Linked DNA regions of Accumulibacter sp.. The protein of the gene in region 2 interacts with the protein of the main gene of each other region in a pairwise test. Links are inferred from orthologs where the notes say so. Each region holds a gene or a part of one and is shown on either strand. Other genes may lie near its edges. The genes, in order: V5B60_RS05355 and recJ.

The links.
Region 1: the proteins of recJ (region 2) and V5B60_RS05355 interact in binary tests that used the Escherichia coli proteins (3 or more experiments, as listed by UniProt). The link is inferred for Accumulibacter sp. from one-to-one orthologs.

What each region holds. Positions count from the first base shown.
Region 1 is NZ_JAZKUG010000001.1:1,226,775-1,233,738, forward strand. The notes cover bases 1-3,197. They hold V5B60_RS05355 (DNA topoisomerase III), read right to left. Parts: upstream 2,798-3,197; coding sequence 203-2,797; downstream 1-202. Other genes in these bases: V5B60_RS05350 (hydrogen peroxide-inducible genes activator), read left to right, coding at 1-139; dprA (DNA-processing protein DprA), read right to left, coding at 3,078-3,197. Outside these bases: more of dprA, read right to left, coding at 3,198-4,211; V5B60_RS05365 (LysM peptidoglycan-binding domain-containing protein), read right to left, coding at 4,211-5,230; def (peptide deformylase), read left to right, coding at 5,412-5,915; fmt (methionyl-tRNA formyltransferase), read left to right, coding at 5,912-6,838; V5B60_RS05380 (S1/P1 nuclease), read right to left, coding at 6,883-6,964.
Region 2 is NZ_JAZKUG010000001.1:1,489,741-1,496,507, forward strand. Bases 1-3,000 are described here. They hold recJ (single-stranded-DNA-specific exonuclease RecJ), read right to left. Parts: upstream 2,359-3,000; coding sequence 643-2,358; downstream 1-642. Other genes in these bases: V5B60_RS06490 (zinc-dependent alcohol dehydrogenase family protein), read right to left, coding at 1-419; V5B60_RS06500 (hypothetical protein), read right to left, coding at 2,355-3,000. In the rest of the region: more of V5B60_RS06500, read right to left, coding at 3,001-3,410; V5B60_RS06505 (lipoprotein-releasing ABC transporter permease subunit), read left to right, coding at 3,594-4,841; lipoprotein-releasing ABC transporter ATP-binding protein LolD, read left to right, coding at 4,834-5,520; V5B60_RS06515 (methyl-accepting chemotaxis protein), read left to right, coding at 5,614-6,767. UniProt on the Escherichia coli protein: Single-stranded-DNA-specific exonuclease.

The DNA.
Region 1 (6,964 bases), 260 kb from region 2 along the record:
CGTGCGCCAGTTCAGCGAGCCGGTCCCGGTACGGAAGGTGGTGATCGCGTGGCGGGCGACGTTTCCAAGACCACAGGCGATCGATGTCCTGCGTGCCGCGATCGTCGATTGCCCACCACCGGGAGTGCTCATCGTCTGACGGAGGTCGGGAACCGGTGTTTCACGTGGAACAGGCGTATAACCTGTGTTAGCCGCCGGTCGTTCAGCCGACAGACTTTCGGCGTCGTGCTGGCGGCGTCTCGGCGGTCGCGACCGCTGTCGTTGCAGCAGTCTTGCCGGCCGCACCGCGTGCCCTCGCTGCAGTCGGCTTTGCTTCCCGCTTCTCGAACTCGAAACCGACCTTGCCGTCGGTCGTACGGACGAGATAGGCGGAAAACTTGCGGCGGGTGCGGGCAGATACGAATCCTCGCAGGAGCTCGGAACGTCCGTCTGCGAGAAGCCTGCGCATCTGTTCGGGTTCGATGGGTTGCTGCAGGATGACGGTACCCGAGCGGAAGTCGCAGATTCGGCCTGCGGTGACGGACTTCTCGCAGACGTAGGCCACGCCGTGCCGGAAGACACGAGCACCACACTTGGGACAGGCACCGAGCGCTTCGCTTTCGGAGAAGTCCGGCTCCTCGGCGCTGCCATCGTCGTTGGTGCTGCCCTGGCCGAAATCGAAAACGGGTGCATTCTCATCATTGAGCAGGATGATCGCGCTGAACGGGCGGCCGAGCTTGTTGCGAAAGCCGGTCAAGGGGCCGATGCGCCGCTGCTCGAGTAGCTCGTCGATCTCGAGCGCTTCAAACTGGCGCCCGGCGACGATCTTCCAAAGCGAGAAGTCACAGGCCTGGCACTGGAACTTCTTGTACGTCTCCTTGATGACCCCGCCACATTTGGGGCAGGGAGCCGCCAGCTCGCCGAAATCACCGGGAACGCTGTCACTGTCGTAGCTCTTGGCGCGGTCGACGATTCGCCGGGTCATTTCGGCAATTTCGCGCATGAAGTCGACGCGCGTCATTTCCCCACGCTCCATTCGTGCCAGTTTCCACTCCCACTCACCGGTCAGCTCGGGTGCGGTCAGCTCGGGGATACCGAGTCCATTGAGCAGCGTCATCAGGGAGAAGGCCTTGGCAGTCGGGAGTAGCTCGCGACCTTCGCGCAGCAGATACTGTTCCGCCAACAGGTTCTCGATGATCTGGGCGCGGGTGGCGGGTGTACCCAGACCGCGGCCAGCCATCGCCGCACGCAGATCCTCGTCGTCCATGGTCTTGCCAGCGCCCTCCATGGCCGTCAGGAGCGTGGCTTCGGAGTAGCGGGCCGGTGGGCGGGTCTGATGCCCGGCGATAACCACGTCGCTGGTGCGTACCATCTCGCCTGGCGCGACGGCTACCAGGTTGCCCTCTTCGCCTTCCTGCGCCTCGCGGCCATAGACGGCCAGCCAGCCGGCATTGACGAGAACCCGGCCTTCGCTCTTGAAGGGCTCGCCCTCGACACGGGTGATGCGGGTAGTGATCTGGTACTCCGCCGCCGGATGGAAGACGGCAAGGAATCGCTTGACGACCATGTCGTAGAGCTTCGACTCGGGCTCGGACAGGTGCTTTGGAGCCTGCAACGTTGGAATGATCGCGAAGTGATCGGCGACCTTGGCGTCGTTGAAAATCCTCTTGTTGGGCTGCACCCAGTGACGTTCAAGGATCGTCTGCGCAAAGGGGGCATAACGCGCCAGTAGCCCCTCGGCATGCGCCTTGCTGCCCGCATCACCGGCGAGCATCGCCAGCGTGCTGGTCACCGTCGGTCGGTAGTCCTCGGGCAAGGCGCGGGAGTCGGTGCGCGGGTAGGTGAGGACCTTATGTTTCTCATACAGTGCCTGCGCCAGCCCAAGGGTAGCCTTGGCCGAGAAGCCGAAGCGGCTGTTCGCCTCGCGCTGCAGGCTCGTGAGGTCATAGAGCAGGGGCGAGACCTGGCTCGATGCCTTGGATTCCTCGCCGACGCTGCCCGGCTTGCCAAGGCACTTCCGTTGCAGGACCGTTGCCCGCTCCTCGTCCCACAGCCGGTCGGCACGGGCGTGTTCATCGTCGTCCTTGCCCTGGAACTTCTCGTCGAACCACTTGCCCCGGTACTCCCCTGCTGCGCAGGCGAAGCTCCCCTCAAGCTCCCAGAAGGCGCGCGGCCTGAACTTGCGGATGCGGTCCTCGCGGTCGACGATCAGCGCGAGCGTCGGAGTCTGGACGCGCCCGACGGTAGTCAGGTGGAAGCCGCCGGTCTTCGAGTTGAACGCCGTCATCGCCCGTGTGCCGTTGATGCCGACCAACCAGTCGGACTCCGAACGACAGACCGCTGCCTGCGCCAGCCCGTGCATCTCGCTGCCCTGGCGGAGTCGGGTAAAACCCTCCCGGATCGCCTGTGGCGTCATCGACTGCAACCATAGCCGCTCAATGGCCTTGCCGCTGCCAGCGTGCTGGCTGATGTAGTTGAAGATCAACTCGCCTTCACGACCAGCGTCGCAGGCGTTGACCAGTGTGACCACATCCTTGCGTTTGATGAGACGCAGCAGCAACTTGAGGCGGGCTTCCGTCTTGGCGATCGGCTGCAGCGCGAAATGCGGGGGAATCACCGGCAGGTGAGCAAAGGACCACTTGCCCCTCTTGACCTCATACTCGGCGGGGCAGGCCAGTTCAAGCAGATGGCCGATGGCCGAAGAAAGAACGTAATCGTCACTCTCGAAATAGTCTTCATGGCGAACGAAACCGCCCAGAGCGCGCGCGATGTCAGCGGCGACGGACGGCTTCTCGGCAATGATCAGTTTCTTGCTCATCGGGGTCTCTGTCAGCCGCACGGGGGGCGAATGTGGGGTTTCGGGGTACGCTGCAGCCGAGCTGCTTGCGGACGATGATAAGAGCAGTTCGCCGCGCTTGGCAAGCGAGCACGGCGCGCAGCCGGCCGGTAGCCGGCATCGCTCCTGTCCGGTTGTTGTCGGCAGGGCGCTGTGATGACGGGCATGTAGTCGCCGGCGCCGATTCCTTCTGTGTCGGTGTCCGCGACGGGTTTTGCCCTGGAAGCCCGCGCGGCGCCGGCCAAGAGCTGCGCCGGGTGAGCTAAGAGCGGCCGCTGATCGATGGGGCCGACAGCCTCTGGTAGCGGCCGCCCGGCATGCTGGCGATCTGACCCTGCAGCTCGAGTTCGAGCAAGACCACAGCGGCACACTCAGCGGTCAGGCCGGCTCGTGTGAGCAATTCGTCAAGGCTGAACGGATCGAAACCGACGGACTGCAGGAGGAGGCCGGCGTCGGTGGCTGTGTCAGCAGGCGCGTCCGCTGCTGCTTCTGTGGTCGTTGCCGAGTTCTCTCTCGTCGTGCTCCAGCGCAGCTCGTCCAGGACGTCGGCGACGGTTTCCACCAGCTTCGCTCCCTGCTTGATCAGCAGATGGCAGCCGCGCGATTGGGGCGAGTGGATCGATCCCGGGATCGCGAAGACCTCTCGCCCCTGTTCCGCAGCGATGCGGGCGGTGATCAGCGAGCCGCTGTCGACGGTCGCTTCGATTACCAGTGTGCCGCGCGAGAAGCCGGCGATCAGCCGATTGCGACGTGGGAAATTGGCCGCCGCTGGTGGTGTCCCGAGGGCGAACTCGGAGATGATCGCACCGCGGTGACCGATCTCTCGCGCCAGCTCCCGATTGCGGGCGGGGTAGACACGGTCGATACCGGTCCCGATGAAAGCGACGGTGTTTCCCGATCGCGCGAGCGCACCCCGGTGCGCGCTGCCATCGATACCCAGGGCGAGACCACTGGCGATCGTCAGACCGGCATCGGCCAGCGCTGCGGCAAAGCGCTCGGCGTTGCCGAGGCCCTGCGGCGTCGGGTTGCGGCTACCGACGATCGCCAGCGCTGGCGAATTGAGGAGTTCAAGGCGTCCGAGGACATACAGCAGGGTGGGTGGATCAGGGGTCTGCAGAAGCGATTGCGGATATTCGGGATCGGCGAGACATACCAGGTGCTGTGCCGGCTCTGTCGACCATGCGAGGGCGCCCTCGACTCGTTCGGCATCGTTCTGGTCGAGCACGAGGCTAGCGGCACGTTCGCCAGCCACCGCCGCCAGCGCCGAGCGGCCGGCGCTGTAGATCGCCTCCGGAGGACCAAAGGCGCGCAGCAGCTTGCGCTGAGTCTCGCCGCCAATTCCGGGGGTCAGAGTCAGGCGTAGCCACGGCAGCAGCTCGGCTGCCCGGGTACCCATTACTGCGGCACGCGGGCGAAGTCGTTGACCTCGACGGTACCGATGGCTTGAACGACGAGGCCGTAGGAAATCCGTTGAAATGTGCGGAAGATGAACAACAGCCCGACCCGCTCCGGCGGTATCGGGATGACGACGGTGGCGTCGTGTTCGTCGCGCTCGACGACCGTGCGGTTGCGCTCGAGAGCGAGCACGTGACCGATCTCCATGCCGTCGGCGCGGCCGCGGTTGATGGCGACGATCGATCCCCGGCCGGCAGCATCGACACCACCATAGACCGATATCACTCGGCCGTCGACCGCAAAATCGGGCTTGTGGGGGACGTAGGGAACCAGCTCCGGACGTACTAACGGCACCAGGCGGTCGCCACGTCCGATCTCCTCCTTCGACGTCAAGATCTCGAAGGTGGCCGGATTGCCGGGCTCGACTTGGCGGGCGGTGCCCAGATAGTAAGCCTGGTAGCCGAGGATCTCGTTGCTTTCCGGATCGACCAGGGGCTTGCCTTGGCGGTAGATTTGCCATCCGCGCTGGCCGGGATCAGCATCGGCGACATAGGCCCTATCGCCGCGGCCGAGGAAGAGGCGATCGGGCGGCAGGGCGACGATGCGTGCAGCGTTCGCGAGTCCGTCCTTGTCGACGATCAGCGGCTCGGAAAGGAAAGGGCGGATCTCGTTCGGCGGAATCGGCGGTACGCCCGGGTCGATCCCCTCGGCGTAAATCTGGGGCAGCAGCTTGGCACTCTGCAGCCGCAGCCATGGTGTGCCGTCGGCGTGGCGTTCGAGGACGATGACGTCTCCCGGGTAGATGCGGTGCGGATTGCGGATCTCGGATCGGTTCATGCGCCAGATCAGCGGCCATTCCCACGGGTTCTTGAGGAACTTGCCGGCGATTCCCCAGAGCGTGTCTCCAGGGACGACGATATGTCTTTCGGGAGCACCGCTGGCCAGCTCGAGGCCTTGACCGGCGGCGCCGGACATTCCGCCAAGCGTGGCCAGGATGAAGGCGAACAGGAAGCGGATCATCGTGTTATCCTCGTACGTGTAGCCGCACTCTCGGGGGAACTCAGGGTCACTGCTCCTGTCGGAGCGTAGCGATTGGGCAGCCCGGCCGCCAAGCTTCCGGTGCGTGCGATACACGGACGCCGGCATTGTCGAGACACTGCCTTAAATTCTGCACGTAGTTACTTATTCGATCAAGTTTTTTATGTCTTTGCTGCCGATACTTCGTTTCCCCGACCCACGTCTGAAAAAGGTTGCCGCGCCGGTGGTGGCCATCGATGACGGCATACGCCGGCTGGCGCGCGACATGGCCGAGACAATGTACGAGGCGCCGGGGATCGGTCTGGCGGCGACACAGGTCGACGTGCACCTGCGTTTGATTGTCGTCGATGCATCCGAAACCCGCGACCAGTTGCTCGTGCTCATCAATCCGGAAGTCCAGGCGCAGGATGGATCTCAGAAGTGCGAGGAGGGCTGTCTGTCGGTACCGGGCATCTACGAACGGGTCGAAAGGGCCGAGCATGTGGTGGTGCGCTATCGTGACCTCGACGGGCGGGAACAGATCGTCGAGGCCAGCGGCTTGCTGGCGGTCTGCCTGCAGCATGAAATCGACCACCTCCAGGGGCGGGTATTCGTCGAGCACTTGTCACAACTGAAGCAGTTGCGCATCCGTAGCAAGCTGGCCAAGCAGGCACGGATCACTGCATGAGGCTGGGCTTCGCCGGGACGCCCGAGTTCGCAGCCGTTGCCCTGCGGGCCGTGCTGGCAGCCGGCCACGCGGTCGAGCTGGTGCTGACGCAGCCCGATCGTGCCGCAGGCCGTGGTCTGGCCCAGCGTCCGTCGCCGGTGAAGCGGTTGGCCCAAGTCGCGGGACTCAGGCTCCTGCAACCACCGACACTGCGTGACGCGGTCGTCCAGCAAGAGATTCGTTGCCGCGAGTTGGAGGTCCTGGTCGTCGCCGCTTACGGTCTGATCCTGCCGCAGGCCATTCTCGACCTGCCGCTGCGGGGCTGCATCAACATCCACGCCTCGCTGCTGCCACGCTGGCGGGGCGCGGCACCGATCCAGCGCGCCATTCTGGCGGGAGATCGGGAGACCGGCATCAGCATCATGCAGATGGACGCCGGGCTGGACAGCGGTCCGGTGTTGTTGTCGGCGGTGCAGGACATTCGTGACGATGACACCGCCGCTTCGCTACACGACCGGCTGGCCGAGATGGGTGCCGGCCTCGTGCTCGAGGTGCTCGATCGACTGCCGTTCGCCGGCTGCGAGCAGCCGGCGGAAGGGATTACTTACGCTGCCAAGATCGACAAGGCTGAGACTGTGCTCGACTGGCGCCAGCCTGCCGCGCAGCTCGCACGGCAGGTGCGAGCGTTCAATCCGCTGCCGGTGGCCCGTTGCATGCTGGGGGGCAACGTGCTCAAGGTCTGGGCGGCAACTCCGCTGGCTGCGAGCGGCTCTCCCGGCCTGATCCTCGCAGCTGGCCGGGACGGCCTGCTGATTGCCTGTGGAGAAGGAGCCCTGCGCATCGAAGAAGTGCAGCAGGCAGGGGGTCGGCGCATGTCGGCAGCAGATTTCCTCAACGGCACAGCGGTGCGGGTTGGCTCCCGCTGCACCTTGGTGGCGCCCTGAAGTGGCCTGTTGGCGCCTCGATAAAGGGCGCTGCCGGTTGGTCTTCAGTCTCCGCTGACGCATGTTCCACGTGAAACACCACGCATGTCCGGCTGCCTGGATGCCTTTCCGCTGGGAGCCTCGCGG
Region 2 (6,767 bases):
GCGTCGGCGTACTCGTCAGGCAGGGCAAAGCAGTAGCGCTGGTCGGCGAGCGTGAACTCGGCGTAGCCGCCGTCCAGCGTGTAACCGGTGAATTCGGCCGCGTCGCAGAGGTTCTCGTTGCCGCCCGTGCAGTATGGGCAGTGGCCGCAGGTGCGTCCAAGCCACGGTACGCCCACCCGCTGGCCAATCGCGAAGCGCTCGACGGCGGCGCCTTTCTGCACCACCACGCCGACGATTTCGTGACCCAGGATGAGGGGCAAGCGGGGGTGCCGCAGATCCCCGTCGAAGACATGCAGATCGGTCCGGCAGACGCCGCAGGCGCGCACCTCGAGGAGCACCTGTTCGGCTCCGGGGCTTGGTCGGGGCACTTCGCGCAGGCGTAACGGCGTGCCCTGGGCATCGAGAAGCATCGCTTTCATGGCTCCCTCCAGCGGCAGTGATCGGTCTCGCGGCGCCACTCTGGCGGCTGGCCATCGCTCGTCGCAAGGGCCGCATGCCGCTGCAGCGATTCTATTACCGGCGAGTGGCGGAGGGCAAATCGGCGACGTCACCGTTTCCCGAGCATCCGGTCGCGATCGGTGCTGGTCTTCATCTCCGTCCTCGGTATGTTCGCCATTCCCGAGCGGCGCGGGGGCTTTCCGGTCAGGCGGCGCCGTTCGCGATGTGCTCGATCATCAACTGGGGTGTCTCGATACCGCTGTACTCGTTGATCGCCAGCCGATAGGCGGCGCGGATGTGGCGGCCGGGCGCCTGCTCGAAGTTGAACTGGATCGCGTCGACGATCTGCGTGCCCTTGCGCAGGCGGAGCTTGAGATGCTTCTCCTTGAGGATGCGCTGGCTCTCGACGAGGAACTCGTCCTCGAACAACGGCGCCGGAAAGCCCTGTCCCCAGACCTCTGCCGCCAGCAGGCGGGCCGTCGCCAGCGAGAAATACGCCGATTCGAGGCCGCCATCGGTTTCCAGCGTCCGCGTGCGGTCAGCCGGCGCGAGCAACTCGTCGGCGACGCAGGCGAAGGACTCGCTGAAAAACGCGAAGTCGCTTTCGCGCAGGCTGACACCCGCGGCCATCGCGTGCCCGCCAAAACGCAGCAGCAGGCCGGGAGATCGCTTGCTCACGAGGTCGAGGGCGTCGCGCAGGTGCAGGCCCGGGATCGAGCGGCCCGAGCCCCTGATCTCGCCGTCGTTGGCGCGGGCAAAGGCGAAAGCCGGCCGGTGCAGCCTCTCCTTGATGCGGGCGGCGAGGATGCCGACGACGCCCTGATGCCACGTCGGGTCGAACAGGGAGACGGCTGCCGCATCGCCGGCCATCTCGGCACCCCACGCGGCGAGCTGCTCGGACGCCTGCGCCTGCATTGCGGACTCGATTTCGCGGCGCTCGCGATTGAGCGCGTCGAGCTGCTGGGCAATGTTCATCGCTCGCCCCGGATCATCGGTGATCAGGCATTCGATGCCGAGCGACATGTCGGCCAGGCGCCCGGCTGCGTTCAGGCGTGGGCCGATCAGGAAGCCGAGGTCGACGCTGGAAGCCTGTGCCGGGTTGCGCCCGGCGGCACGGAACAGCGCCCGCACGCCCGGCGTCAACCGGCCCTCACGGATGCGTCGCAGTCCCTGGCTGACCAGCACGCGGTTGTTGTGGTCGAGGCTGACGACGTCGGCAACCGTGCCCAGGGCAACCAGGTCGAGCAGCGCAGCCAGGTTCGGTTCGTTCCGTCCGCCGGGCTCGGCGAACCATCCGCGGCGGCGCAGCTCGGCGCGCAGCGCCAGCATGACGTAGAAGATCACGCCGACGCCGGCCAGTGCCTTGCTCGCGAAGTCGCAGCCGGCGAGACTCGGATTGACGATGCAATCGGCCGCCGGCAGCTCGTCTCCCGGCAGGTGGTGGTCGGTGATCAGCGTCGCCATGCCCAACTGGCGGGCGCGGGCGACGCCCGCGACGCTGGCAATGCCGTTATCGACGGTCAGCAACAGGTCTGGGCCGGCGCGCGCAGCCAGTTCGACGATGTCCGGCGACAGGCCGTAGCCGTAAGTGAAGCGGTTCGGTACCAGATACTCCACGCGCGCGCCAAAGGCGCGCAGCGCGCGGACGCCGACCGCGCAGGCGGTGGCGCCGTCACAGTCGTAGTCGGCGACGATCAGGATCTTCCGCTGCCGGGCGATGTGGTCGGCAAGCAGCAGCGCCGCTTCGGCAGTATGGGTCAGCCCGGCGGGTGGCAGGAGCGAGCGGAAATCGTAGTCCAGCTCGTCACTCGTACGGACGCCACGGCCAGCGTAGATGCGGGCCAGCAGCGGGTGCAGCCCCTGCTGCTCGAGCTGCCACTGGCTGCGCGAGCTGACCGCTCGTTGGCGCAGGCGCGTCATGGAGCGGTCGCTGCCAGGTCGCGGGCGATCGCTTGCAGCGTCTGCGGTCGCTGCCACAGTTTCCACTGCGCGCGTGCGTCGCTCGTCCACGACAGCAGGCCGTAGGCCGTCGGCGCCCGCAGGCACAGCCGGCGCACCCGGCCCCTGGCGAGTGCCTGCTGCAACGGCGCCAACCAGCGTCCCTCGAGTTCGAGCAGGGCGGCTCGATAGGCCTTTCCATCCTCGTACTGCACGCCCGACTGCAACCCGTCGACCACCACCAGATGCCGGCCGTCGCGGGTTGCCTGCGCGAGGAGGGCAGCGGCGCCATCGGGCAGCTCCCGGATGCGGCTGCCAGCGATGCGTCCGCAGCCGCGCGTCAGTGCGAGATCGCTCCAGACATCGCTGATCAGTGCGTCGCCGGTGGCCGGCAGGCGGCCGGCTCCCCACAGCCAGAGACTGTTGATCGTTGCCCGGCCGGCCGCATCGCGCCGCTGATTGACCGGATGCTGGTGCAAGACCATCTGCGCCTCGTTGAGCAGGCGGCGGAGCCAACGCGCCTCGGCCGTTTCCGGGAGTTGCCGGCTGACGCTGCGGCCAGCCACAGCCGACAGCGGCGGCACGTCGAAGTGTCCGGGTTCGCGGCCGGCGGCCAGCTCGAGGTACCAGCGGTCGCTGCTGGCGAGGTGGAATCTGCCGGCATCGGCGAAGTGCCGATCGAGCGCGTCGACGATGGCCCGTGCCTCGCTCGCCGCGATGTCCAGCGTCGCGGCATCGGCAAGGATCAACCGCTCCTGGTGCAGGCGCAGGTGGACCGGGTCGGCGCAGAGCCAGACGGCGCTGCCCGCTGCCGGGCCATGTTCCTCGCCGTGGACACGGCAGGCTGCGTAGGCGGTGTCGTCGCCGAGGCCGAACGCATCGCAGACCGTCGCCTCGAGCGATTGTGGCGCGCGGCGCTGCAGCTGGCTGCGCGCCAGCAGGGTGGCGAGGCCGGGCACTGCCAGTTCGGCCAGCGTTTCGCGGTCGTCCGGTTCGGGCCAGACGAGTTCGGGAACGACGAGGGTGATCTGCATGCGCCTGGGCTGAAGCTGCGGTCAACGAGACCGGGACGGGTTAGGGGGGTGGTCGCAACGGCGCTGGTGGCGCGGGCCGCACGTCCGCCGACCGCCGCGACTGTGGCGCGAACAGTGTAGCATAGCGGCTTTTCGGCTGTTCGGCGTCCGGAGGCGCCTGCCAGAGATGGACGTCGGTCGTTGATGGCGATTCCCTACGAGCTGCTGATTGGCCTGCGCTATACGCGCGCGAAAAAGCACAACCACTTCATTTCGTTCATTTCGTTGATCTCGATGTTCGGCATCGCCCTGGGCGTCGCCGCGCTGATCGTCGTCCTGTCGGTGATGAACGGCTTTCAGACAGAACTGCGTTCGCGCATCCTCGCCGTCGTCTCGCATGTGCAGATCACCGGTGCCGGCGGCGAGATGGCCGGCTGGCAGCGGGTGGTCGAGATGGTTGCCGGCGAGCCGCATGTCGTCGCCGCCGCGCCCTTCGTGCAGGGGCAGGGGATGCTCGCCTTCGGCGAGACCGTTCGCGGCGCGCTGGTGCGCGGCATCCTTCCCGAGCAGGAGGACCGGGTGGCCGATTTCGGTCCGCACATGAAGGGCGGTCGGCTCGATGCGCTGCAGCCGGACAGTTTCCACATCGTCCTCGGCTCTGAACTGGCGCGCGCGCTCGGCGTCTTCGTCGGCGATCGGGTGACGCTGATCGCGCCGCAGGGTGTGGTCACTCCTGCCGGCGTCATGCCGCGACTGCGCAGCTTTCTCGTCGCCGGCGTCTTCGAGGTCGGCATGTACGAGTACGACAGCGGCCTGGCGCTGGTTCACCTGGCCGACGCGCAGCGGCTGTACCGCCTGGAGGACAAGGTCTCGGGCGTGCGCCTGAAGCTCGACGACCTCTTCGTCGCGCCGCGCGTGGCGCGTTCGCTGGCCGGCAGGCTCGACGTCAACGCCTTCATCAGCGACTGGACACGCAGCCACGCCAACTTCTTCCGCGCCGTGCAGATCGAGAAGAACATGATGTTCATCATCCTGTCGCTGATCGTCGCCGTCGCTGCCTTCAACATCGTGTCGACGCTGGTGATGGCGGTGACCGACAAGCAGGCTGACATCGCCATCCTGCGCACGTTGGGGGCCAGCCCGGGCAGCATCATGGCGGTGTTCATCGTGCAGGGGGCGCTGATCGGCTTCGTCGGCCTCGGCATGGGGATCGCCGGTGGTGTCGCACTGGCACTCAACGTCGATGTCGTCGTTCCGTTCATCGAGCGCCTGCTCGGTACGCAGTTCCTCGCCAAGGAGGTGTACTACATCTCCAGCCTGCCGTCGGAACTGCAGTGGAGCGACGTGACGACGATCACCAGTGTCGCCTTCGTTCTCGCCCTGCTGGCGACGATCTATCCGAGTTGGCGGGCGGCGCGGGTCAACCCGGCGGCGGCGCTGCGCTATGAGTGAGATCGTTCTCGCCTGCAAGGGCCTGCGCAAGATCTTTCGCCAGGGGGACAGCGAGGTGCCGGTGCTGCTCGGCGTCGACCTCGAAGTGCGTGTCGGCGAGCGGCTGGCGATCGTCGGCGCTTCCGGCTCCGGCAAGAGCACGCTGCTGCACCTGCTCGGTGGCCTCGACGCGGCGACGGGTGGCGAGGTGTTCCTGATGGGCAGCGATCTGCAGGCGATCGCCGATGCCCGGCGCGGCGAGCTGCGCAACCGTCACCTCGGTTTCGTCTACCAGTTCCATCACCTGCTCGCGGAGTTCACCGCGCTCGAGAACGTCGCCATGCCGCTTTACATCCGGCGCCTGGCGAAGGACGAAGCCGAGGCGCGGGCGGCGGCGGTGCTCGACGAGGTGGGCCTCGGTCACCGTTTGCGCCACACGCCGGCGGAGCTCTCCGGTGGCGAGCGGCAGCGGGCCGCGATCGCCCGCGCCCTGGTCACCGAGCCGGCCTGCGTGCTGGCCGACGAGCCGACCGGCAACCTCGACCGGCAGACCGCAGCCAGCGTCTTCGAGCTGATGCTGGCGCTCAATCTTTCGCGCCGGACGAGCTTCGTCATCGTCACCCACGATCCGGCACTCGCCGGTCGCGCCGAACGGATCCTGACGCTGCGCGACGGCTGCCTGCATCCGGTTGCCGCCTAGACCACGCTCGTCGGCGGCTCAAGTTTTCGCTGCCGCTGCCGACGATATCGGCAGGAGAGCGCCAACCGAGAAGAAGAGGAGAAGAAGACGAAGATGAGATCCGTATTCGCCCCCGCCATCGTCCTGCTGAACCGACTGGGCTACCGCGGCAAGTTCGCCCTCATGGGGGGGCTCGCGCTGGTCGCCAGTGCCGTGCTGGTGTGGAACCTCTACCACAGCCTGCACCGCGTGATCGCCAGTTCGCGCCTCGAGCTGGCGGGGGTGCAGGTGATCAAGCCGTTGACTCGCGCCGTGCAGCATCTGCAGGTGCACCGCGGATTGTCTTCCGGCGTCCTCAGCGGCAATGAGGAGATGAAGGAGCGGCGGGCGGCGCGGCAGGGCGAGGTCAGCGCGGCGCTGAGAGCGGTCGGCGAAAGCCTTTCGCCAAAGCTGGCGGCCAGCGATCCCTGGCAGAAGATCCTCGCCGACTGGGCCAGCATCGAGAAGGATGGCCTCGATCTGATCCAGCGCGAGAACTTCCTCGCCCACAACCGGCTGATCGATGAGTTGCTCAGCCTGCACGCAACGGTTGCCGACGCATACGCGCTGACCAACGACCCGGACATCGACGTCGCCTACCTGATCGATACCGCGGTCGACCGATCGCCGCAGGCGATCGAGCGCATGGGTCAGCTGCGCGCGCTGGGCAGTGGTGTTCTGACCCGCAAGCAACCGCTGGTGCTGTTGCAACAGGTCGAGTTCACCGTCCTGCTGGCGGAACTCAACGTCGCCGTCAACGCCCTGCGGCGCAATGCCGAGAAGACAGCGCAGTACCACCCGGCGCTCACGTCGTCGCTGCTCGCTTCGGTTGGCGACATCGGCGATGCGGCGGCGAAGGTCACGGTGCTGGTCAACCAGGACATCCTCTCCGGCACTTTCGCGACCGCGCCCGGCGACTACTTCGCACTGACCACCGCCGCGCTCGAAAAGGCCTACAAGGAGATGTTCGAGACGCTGTTGCCGACACTCGAGCGTCTGCTGCAGGAACGCATCGACCGGGCCGAAGGCAAGCTCGCGCTGAGCATCGCGGTGTCGGTCCTCGTCCTGCTGCTCTACGCCTACGTCTCGGTCGCCCTCTACCTCGCGACCATCGGCAGCATCGAGCGCCTGGCGGCGAACGCGCGCACGATCGCCACCGGCGACCTCGGCGTGCGCGTCGACCTCGGCACGCGGGACGAGCTGAAGCGCGTCGGCGACAGCCTCAACGA